DNA from 2 places in the Psychrobacter sp. LV10R520-6 genome. Region 2 is predicted to be linked to the other one. Evidence: predicted binding sites of a transcription regulator. Region 2 holds the regulator's gene; the other holds the start of a gene.

Region 1 (5,206 bases), 510 kb from region 2:
GGAAACGGCGTGGGCTTCTGGAAAACCATGCCTACCTTAGCGCGTAGTAAATTGACATCCATTGATTTAGCCAATACGTCATGACCATCAAGATGAATCTGACCTTCAGCGCGCATATTGGGATATAAGTCATACATGCGATTAAAGGTACGCAGTAGCGTCGACTTACCGCAGCCAGAAGGGCCGATAAATGCGGTTACTTGCTTTTCGGGAATATCAAGGGAGATGTCTTTTAGAGCACGAAAGCTACCGTAATAAAAATTTAAGTCACGGACTTGGAGTTTTGGGGCAGGCATAGTGTCTGCGAACTCATTAAATGCAGCGGATGTATGTTTGCCTGCTGTACGTTCAGTGGTTACTGGGGCAAGACCATGCACGCTCGGATCACTCAAACTAGGTACAGGTACGGGAATCTGAATATTTTTTTTAGTAGGTCGGGTAGCGATATCTGTCATGGTCATATTCCTTATTATCTTTAATATGAAATTCTTTAGTGTGAAGTTCTTTAACAGGAGATAAAAATTAAGAAGTTGGGTAAGTATTAATTTTTAGCAGTAAGACTTTTCAGTAAAGCTCTTTAATAAAAGCATCTGATAAAAACTATTAGTTATATTCTTTGCCGCCGATATAGCGTGCTGCTACATTCAAGGTAAGCACTGTTAAGGTAATTAATAATGCTGCCGCCCAGGCTAAGGTATGCCAATTGTCATAAGGGCTCATAGCAAATTGATAAATAGTGATGGGCATATTGCCCATCGCATTGCTCATGTCTAAGCTGAAGTATTGATTATTCAACGCGGTAAATAACAGCGGAGCAGTCTCGCCAGTGATACGCGCAAATGCCAATAGTACGCCGGTGATTAAGCCTGCCCGCGCTGCTTTGATGGTTACGCCCAGTACCAGCTTCCATTTCGGCGTTCCTAACGCGTAAGCTGCTTCACGCAGAGTATTGGGCACTAATAACAGCATGCTTTCGGTGGTTCTTACCACCACTGGAATGACAATTAACGCTAGGGCACACGCGCCTGCCCAACCAGAAAAGCTATAATTTTTGACTAATATTGCATAGATGAATAAGCCAATCACAATAGATGGGGCAGATAACAGAATGTCATTTAAAAAACGAATGACTTGTCCCAGCCAATTGCCATGCGAGAATTCCGCCAAGTAAATCCCTGCCAGCAGGCCAATTGGCGCCCCGATAAACAATCCACTACCTGAAATCATCAGCGAGCCGACAATAACGTTGCGCAGACCACCGTCGGTCATTGGTGGTGGCGTGTCGGCGGTAAATACTGGCATTTGCACCAAACCGCTAAAGCCTTCAACGCCTAAAGTAATCAAAATCCACGACAGCCAAAATAGCCCAAATATCATAGCTGAGGCTGCAAAGCCCAATCCTACTTTATTCCACAGTCGGCGACGGCGATATAACCTTTGGTCGCTGGCCATAATGGGCTTAGTCGAGGCTTGAGTAATGGCAGACAATGCGGTCATGCAGCAGATTCCTTATTATTTACTAACTTTCTACAGTTTATATTTTTCATTAAATAGTATTTTTTAATAAACCATTTATAAAATGTCCGGCTTAGCAAAAACGACTTAACAATAATGACAGCGGCTACTATCCAAAAGTTATTCTCCAGCACGCTTATCCATGCCGCGTAGCAGCAGACGTGAGATACTCAGAACGATAAAGGTAATCATAAATAGTATCAGCCCTAAATGCAGCAGCGCCGATAGATGCAGCGGATCGGACGCTTCCGCGAATTCATTGGCCAAGGCTGAAGTGATAGAGACCCCCGAAGCAAACATACTGGGACTGATATTAAAGGTATTACCAATCAAAAAGGTCACCGCCATAGTTTCCCCCAGCGCCCGACCTAACCCTAAGATGATGCCGCCAACCACACCAGTTTTGGCATAGGGTAGAACAATCTTAAACATTACTTCCCACCTGGTCGCGCCCATGCCATAGGCAGATTCTTTGAGAAGTGCAGGCACAACCGCAAACACATCACGCATGGTGGCGGCAATAAAGGGAATAATCATAATGGCAAGCACCAACGAGGCGGTGAATAAACCAATACCCATCGGCGCACCAACGAAAAGCTTACCGATGAGGGGCAAACCGCCTAAATTTTCGGTCAGCCATGGCTGGATGTTGTTGCCAAAAAAAGGTGCGAATACGAATAAACCCCACATACCATAAATGATAGAAGGAATACCGGCTAACAGCTCGATGGCAATGCCCAGTGGCTTCTTGAGAAAAGAGGGACACAGCTCAGTCAAAAATATCGCAATACCAAAGCTAATAGGAACGGCAATAGCCAGCGCCATAGCGGAAGTGACAAGCGTGCCATAAATAGGGGCAAGAGCGCCATATTCATTGGCGACTGGATCCCAGTTATTACTGGTATAAAAGTCCAGTCCAAACGCTTGCATACTTGGCCACGCACCGATAACCAGTGACAGTAAAATCGCCCCTAAGCTTAGCAACACAAAAAGTGCTGCCGCTTTGGTAGTGGTGACAAATATTGCATCCCAACGTTTTTGTTTGTTCAGTTGTGTCTGCAAATTAAGTCCTGCCATGACCACCTCAATTAGTTTGATAAATATGCTTGAAAATGAATGGGTTAAATATAAATATTTTAACTATGAGTTACGCCTATGATCTGCTTATCAGCAAAATCACAGGCGCATGGGAGGGTATGTTGTTACTATTATTGTTATTGTTACTGCGGGGTATAGACCGGCTTGCCGTCCTTACCGACCACTTGCTTCCAGCTGTCTTTGAATAGCGCGACTGCCTTATCAGAAAATGGCACATAATCTAGCTCAATTGCTGCGTCATCACCTTGGTCATAAGCCCAGCTAAAGAAGTTTAGCGCGCCGGCCACTTGCTTAGGATCTTGCGGCTGTTTATGTACTAAAATAAAGGTTGCAGCGGCAATCGGCCATGCCTCGGCAGTTTCAGAGTTGGTAATGACCTTATAGAACCCTGCTTGCTGCGACCAGTCAATATCCCCTGCCGCCGCAAAGCTTTCTATTGATGGCTGCACAAAGTTGCCTGCCGCGTTTTTGAGTGCCACATGTGACATATTATTTTGCTTGGCATAGGCGTATTCGACATAACCAATGGCATTGTCCATTCGGCTGACATAACTTGCCACACCTTCGTTGCCTTTACCTGCTGCACCGCGAGCAGACGTTGGCCATTTGACTGTCTTGTCAACGCCAACATCACTTTGCCATTCAGGTGATACTTTTGCTAAGTAATCGGTGAAGTTAAAAGTCGTGCCTGAGCCATCTGAGCGAAACACAGTGGTAATAGGCCTGTCTGGCAAGCTTAAATCTGGGTTAAGCTGCACGATAGCAGGGTCGTTCCATTTTTTAATATTACCCAAATAAATATCTGCCAGCATTTTGCCATCTAGCTTCAATTCGCCCGGCTCTATACCTTTGATATTGACCACTGGTACCACGCCGCCAATCACGGTTGGGAATTGGATCAAACCTTCTTTCGTCAATTCTTCTGGCGTCATTGGTGCATCTGAGGCACCAAAATCGACGGTGCCTGCGACGATTTGCTTAATACCGCCTGACGAGCCGATAGATTGGTAGTTGACTTTTCCACCGGTCGCGTCATTATAGTCGGCTGACCATTTGGCATAGATAGGCTGCGGGAATGAAGCACCGGCTCCAGTAATATTCATTGAAATTTGATCGTTGCTGGCAGGGCTGGCACTATTCGTGGTACTACTATCAGTGCTACTGCTGGCAACTGCGCTACTGTCAGTAGCCGGCTCTGCGGTGTCGGTTGATTTATTACACGCCGTAAGTGCTAAGGTACAACTGACGGCCACTGCTAATAATGAATAACGCATGTAAGACTCCTAAAGTTTAACAACGGTACGAAAAATTCTAGTCCGTGACATGCGTTGCATTGTGCCAAGCTTTAATGACAGTTTGATGACAATAGTAATATTAATAACAACAGTAATAAAAGCAGTAGTAATAAGGGCGAAAGCATCTCCATGTTAGTAAACCAACCTTGATTAACCGATCTAAAATCGAATACCATTAAATAATTTAGCTAAACAATATTAATAATTAATCTTAATAAAACTATAGATTCCAAATGATTATAAATATGGCCGAATATCATTAGCAGTCAGGTCGAAAGTTTGCTAGTATGAAGTTGATTTACAACACTGACAGACTCGGGGTGCGATGTATTATTGACTGATTTATAAGCAGTCATCGTATATTCGCTGAGAAACCACCCGCCGAACCTGATGCGGTTAGTACCGACGCAGGGAAGTCTGAGCTGATGTTATGGTCTTGCAACGGGTGTGCAGAAATGCCTTATTATTAGAATTACTCTTTAGCTCTGTTTTAGTAGCTAGAGTTCGCCGGTTAATAAAAAGTATGGCGGTTAATAATAAGTGGCACCCAACGCTCCAGTTAGTCCTATCCATTAGCATCATATTTGCTAGTGCGATTAATTTATACTGACGATTGGGTTAAACTTGCATGCATAATTGACGCTTACCCCGCAGATTCTGGCGGTGTTGCCTTTACCATTAGACAACACGCTAGGACAGCATATGACTATTTCAAACGCTACTTCGAATGCACACGTCGCTAAGACTTATATCCCAACCGACAATTCAGTAGAAACACCAGCTAACACGACTGTCAGCAAGGCAGATAAAAAAGCGGACGCTCTAAAGACACCTGCCCATCGCAACCAAAAAGACGCCCGTTTTGAAGAAGACGCTCGTGACTTACATCGTATCCTTCCCGCCTCCCGCAAAGTCTATATCGAAGGCTCAAGACCCGATATCCAAGTCCCGATGCGCGAGATTAATTTAGCCGATACCCCTGTCGGCGGTACTGGCGACCAAGAGGGTGAGCACAATCCTCCCTTTTATGTCTACGATACCTCAGGCGTTTATACTGATCCCAATGCCACAATCGACCTTACCAAAGGGCTGCCTAAGCTACGTGAAGGCTGGATAAACGAGCGCGGTGATACCGAACAGTTAAGCGGTCTATCAAGTACCTACGGACAAACGCGCGCCCGCGACATCAGCACTGCCAATCTGAGGTTTGCTCATATCGATAAGCCGCGCCGTGCCAAAGATGTCGCTGGTAAAACCGGCAATGTCACCCAAATGTACTATGCCCGCCGCGGTATTAT
Region 2 (5,206 bases):
GCGGCGGCGCAAATTATGACCAATCAAGGTGATACTTTCATCATTGGCGGTGTTGAGCACATGGGTCACGTAGGGATGACGCACGGCATTGACCTAAATCCTGCTGCTTCTAAGCACTATGCCAAAGCCTCAAATATGATGGGCTTGACCGCAGAAATGCTTGGCCGTATGAATAATATCAGCCGCGAAGAGCAAGATGCCTTTGGTCTTGAGTCGCATCGCCGTGCATGGGAAGCCACTACTGAAGGTCGTTTTGACAATGAAATTATCGGTATCGAAGGTCATGATGCTGCCGGTCGTTTGCAACTGTGTACCGTTGACGAAGTGATTCGTCCCGATGCGACGATGGAACAAATGCAAAATCTACGTCCCGCTTTTGATCCTAAAGGTGGTACGGTTACTGCTGCAACCTCATCAGCGTTATCGGATGGAGCGTCAGCGATGCTAGTGATGAGTGCACAAAAAGCCAAAGACTTAGGTCTTAAGCCTCGCGCTCGCATTCGCAGCATGGCGATTGCCGGTTGTGATGCGGCTATCATGGGCTATGGCCCGGTACCTGCGACTCAAAAAGCACTTAAACGTGCCGGCATGAGTATCGATGATATGCAGACTATTGAGCTGAACGAAGCCTTTGCTGCCCAAAGTTTATCGGTACTTAAAGCAATGAACCTTACTGACAAGCAAGATATCGTCAATATCAACGGCGGTGCGATTGCTCTAGGTCATCCACTTGGTTGTTCAGGCGCACGTATCACTGTGACCTTGCTAAATGCTATGGAACAGATGGATACTGAAGTTGGTCTAGCCACTATGTGTATCGGACTGGGTCAGGGTATTGCCACTATTATTGAGCGTGTATAAGCGGTTGATGTTTCAATAATTTTAAAGTAGTTAATCGTTTTAACAGAAACCCTCAGTCATTATGACTGGGGGTTTTTGTATTAATGGTACATAGGAGAAGTATAGAATGAAAAATCATAAGTTGTTACTATAGGTTATCCTCATTGACGTACCAGATAAACTATGACTAAATAAGAGTATAATTAATAACTATAATTTCATGCCAAATCTGAAGTTAAAACAACCTACACATATAGGTTTCAGCCGTACAAGGAGTGTACTATGCCCACCATGATTACTGACCGTACCTACCGTATCGCCCGCGAAAATACGCAAGCGATGATAATTGACGTGCAAGAACGTCTGACCCCGCACATCTACGACCATGAAAATATCGTCAAGAAAATAACCACTTTAGTCAAAGGTCTACAAGCACTTGATATTCCGATCATGCTGAATGAGCAATATAAAAAAGGCTTAGGCGATACGCTACCCGAAATTCGTAAGCTATTAGAAGGCAATAATGCCAAAGGCTTTGAGAAAGTCACATTCAGTGCCTGTGATAATGATGACTCCTGGAACCATCTTGCGCAGCAAAATCGCAGTATTGTTTTACTATTCGGCGTTGAAACTCATGTCTGTGTCTTACAAACGGCGCTTGATTTGCTCGATAATGGTATGCAGCCGGTCATCATTGGTGATGCGGTAGGTTCGCGTTTTCCTTACGATAAAAAGCAAGCTATTCGTCGCATTCGCCGTGCTGGCGGGGTGATTACTACTGTAGAAACTATCTTGTTTGAGCTATGCCGTAGTAGTAAAGATCCTGCATTCAAAACTATTAGTAACTTGATTAAGTAGGGTTTTGATTGAAGTGCTTAAATTAAAAAGCTACTCAACGAAACAGCTACTTACTTATGACATCAAAAAAGGGTTTGCCAGTGATGACAAACCCTTGGTTTTATAAATCTTAGATTAAAAAATGATGGTTTAGGTTTCTTTATCGTCATTCGTAGGGCTAGCATTTTTCTCATCAGTGTTAACAGTATTAGCGTTAACCTTCATATGAGACTTACCTAATAACTGTCCCATTTGTACGCTAGCATTAGCGGTCATATTGTCTTGCCAGTCCGCTTTTGCAGCTTTTGGCAATACTACAACAGCCGTTGAGCCCAAATAAAAGCGTCCGAGCTCGTCGCCTTTTGCCAAGCTCATGTTATGACTCGCCTCTTGAATGTCGTCCGTACGATTGATTTTTCCAGTAGCGACCGTTTCGATACCGGCGACAATCATCGCGCCGACCATTACTACCGCAGCTTTACCGTACTGAGTATCAAACATACATACCAAGCGCTCGTTACGAGCAAATAAGTCAGGAATATTAGCGGCAGTGGTAGTATTAACCGAAAATAAGGCGCCGGGAACATAACGGGTTTTGGTTAAGGTGCCAGCAAATGGCATATGGACGCGGTGATAGTTGCTGGGCGCTAGATAGACAGTCGCAAAGCTACCATCTGCGAAATAACTGCCATCTTCACTATCGGCAAGCAGCTGACCCACATCGTAATGCCGACCTTTGGCTTGTAGTAGCTTATGATTCTGTATCTGACCCAACTGTGATATCACGCCATCGGCGGGGCTGACGATACCATTGGTAGTGCTATCAATGGTGCGCGCATCGTCTTTAAGCTCACGGGTAAAAAAGTCGTTAAAGCTCTCATAAGCCTTGAAGCTCTGACGTTCATAGTCATCCAAATGAACGTTATAAGCCTTGGCAAAGCTGCGAATAAAGACGCGTTTGACGACAGGGTGACGGCTTGCAGCCAAACGTCCAGCAACTTTGCTCAGCTGCTGCTGCGGGACAAACTGCTGTAGAGTAGTAAATAAAGTCATGACGAGGTTACCGGAATAGGGTTTAAAATAAGAATAGAAAATAAGTAAATCAATAGCCGCATTTTAACATGAACCACGTATTAGGGTATGATCATAATCTGCTAAGGAATTAATAAATGAAAGCACTTATTCAACGGGTGAGCCGTGCCAGCGTCACGGTTGATGACAGTTGTATTGGCAGAATTGAACACGGAATATTATCGTATATTGGATTGGGGCATGACGATAGCCTACAAAGTGCGCAGCGGTTAGTAGATAAAATTCTTACTTATCGTATTTTCGAGAATACTGCTGATCCTGCCAAAGTTGGCAAGCTTGATCAAAATGTACAACAAGTCGGCGGCGGATTATTAATGGTGTCGCAGTTTACTTTAATGGCAAATACTAATAACGGACGTCGGCCAGATTTTGGTGCAGCTATGAAGCCCGATGCCGCGCAAGCATTGTTTTCTGAGCTGATAGCTTATGCAAAAACTCAGCATCCTATAGTTGCTAGCGGACAGTTTGGGGCCAATATGCAAGTCGAAAGTATTAATGATGGGCCGCTTAACTTTTTATTGGAAGTTTAAGCTGTTTGTTAATTTAATAAGTTGTCAGTTAATTTAAATTGTCATCAAGTCGTCATAATAAAGTTGTTTAATAAGGGGAGAGTGGCGAGCGTTTACTATTATATTTGCCTATTCCTTTAACCCACCATTTACTACTTATCATTTAAAAGCTGTCATTTAAAAAAAGGCTATCGTATGCAGAATGAGCAAATTTTGATTGTCGAAGATGAGCCGGCAATCCGTGAAATGATTGTCATGACCTTGGAGATGGCAGGATTTGACTGTTTGCAAGCCGTCGATGTAGCGGAGGCGCACCAACAAGTGGTTGACCATCGTCCCGCGCTCATTTTACTAGATTGGATGCTACCGGGTGATAAAAGTGGCGTTGATTTTTGCCGGATGCTCAAAAAAGACGAGCTGCTCTCCGAGATTCCGGTCATTATGCTCACGGCCAAAGGCGAAGAAGACAATAAAGTGCAAGGGCTGGATGCAGGGGCGGATGATTATATTACTAAGCCGTTCTCAACACGTGAGCTGGTTTCACGAATTAAAGCGGTGCTGCGTCGAAGCAGTGCACTGAGTGCCGATAAGCCCATTGAAGTAGCAGGATTGAGCCTTGACCCCAAAAGTCAGCGGGTCAGTGCCGATGGCAAGGTGATTGATATTGGGCCAACTGAATATCGATTATTGGCGTTCTTTATGAGTCATCCGGAGCGAGCTTATACCCGTACTCAATTGCTTGACCAAGTATGGGGTGGCAATGTATATATAGAAGACCGCACGATTGATGTGCATATTCGCCGTCTACGCAAACTCTTGCAACCTTATGACTGTGCCAGCTTAATCCAAACCGTACGCGGCACTGGTTATCGGTTTTCTAGCTTGGTTGAACAAGAATAATTGAGAAAAATAGGTTAGTAACAGTAGGTTAGTAAGATAACTACATTTAGTAAAAATGGCATAGTGACAGTGGAACAGTGGAACAGTTGCTGGTGGTGAGGATAGTATATCAATATGATGACGTCTGCGGATAACAAACGACGCCCAACGCCCCGATATGCGCTGCTATGGGCAGATATACGGTGGCTGCTGTTTTGGTTAAGCGGTGGGGTGGCGTTAGGTTTATACAGCTCCTATCTTTTGGAAAGCATCATCGTGGCGCTGTTATCATATAGCTTGTGGCGGATGTATACCTTACAGCGATTCAACGCTTGGATTAATAAACCGGTGAATACGCCGTCTCCTGATATGCTGGGCGGTCTCAGTGTGGTGGCATCGCAACTGTATCAAAACCGTAAACAAGAAAGGCTCACTCAACAGAAACTAATGGGTTTGGTCAAAAAAATTAGAAGTTCTTTATTAGCCTTACAAGATGCGGTTATTTTGCTCAACGATACTGATGATTTGGAATGGTGGAATCAGGCAGCAGAAGACTTACTGGCGCTACAATCAAGCGACCAAGGCAACAGTATCTTTAACCTCATTACAGTGCCAGAATTTCGGCAATATTATCAGACGACAGTTTCTCCAAATAACGGTATTCATATGGTGTCATGGCTTAATCCAGGACGCTACCTAAAGTGTGAAGTCACGCATTTTGGTGGCGAGAAGCTATTGATTATTTATGACGTCACCCGCTTGCAGCATTTAGAGCAGATGCGTCAAGATTTTGTAGCCAATGTCTCGCATGAGCTGCGGACACCATTGACCGTGCTGATGGGCTATCTTGAGACCTTCTCTGACCAGCCCGATATTGCGCCGCAGTGGCAACGCGGTTTTAAACTTATGACCCAACAAACCGCGCGAATGAACAGCATCGTCAACGATTTACTGCTGTTATCACGGCTAGAGAATGAAGAAAAGCCGACGCTCAATTGCATCGATATGAACCGGTTGCTCACTCAATTGTTTGACGATGCCAGTGTTTA

The links. Region 2 encodes PhoB, which activates phosphate uptake and scavenging genes when phosphate is short. Its sites were predicted from a motif close to TGTCATNAANCTGTCATAA; they were not measured.
Region 1: pstS (phosphate ABC transporter substrate-binding protein PstS) is a predicted target of PhoB. The motif match lies at 3,960-3,978, and genes of this name have one in related genera.

What each region holds. Positions count from the first base shown of each region.
Region 1 is NZ_LT900024.1:2,848,290-2,853,495, reverse strand. It holds gene pstB (phosphate ABC transporter ATP-binding protein PstB) at 1-296, opposite strand, end outside; gene pstA (phosphate ABC transporter permease PstA) at 604-1,452, opposite strand; gene pstC (phosphate ABC transporter permease subunit PstC) at 1,636-2,592, opposite strand; gene pstS (phosphate ABC transporter substrate-binding protein PstS) at 2,736-3,887, opposite strand; TPP riboswitch at 4,215-4,339, shown strand; gene thiC (phosphomethylpyrimidine synthase ThiC) at 4,611-5,206, shown strand, end outside.
Region 2 is NZ_LT900024.1:2,336,480-2,341,685, reverse strand. It holds gene fadA (acetyl-CoA C-acyltransferase FadA) at 1-861, shown strand, start outside; gene U1P77_RS09680 (isochorismatase family protein) at 1,123-1,698, shown strand; gene asd (archaetidylserine decarboxylase) at 1,828-2,730, opposite strand; gene dtd (D-aminoacyl-tRNA deacylase) at 2,847-3,299, shown strand; gene phoB (phosphate regulon transcriptional regulator PhoB) at 3,474-4,178, shown strand; gene phoR (phosphate regulon sensor histidine kinase PhoR) at 4,293-5,206, shown strand, end outside.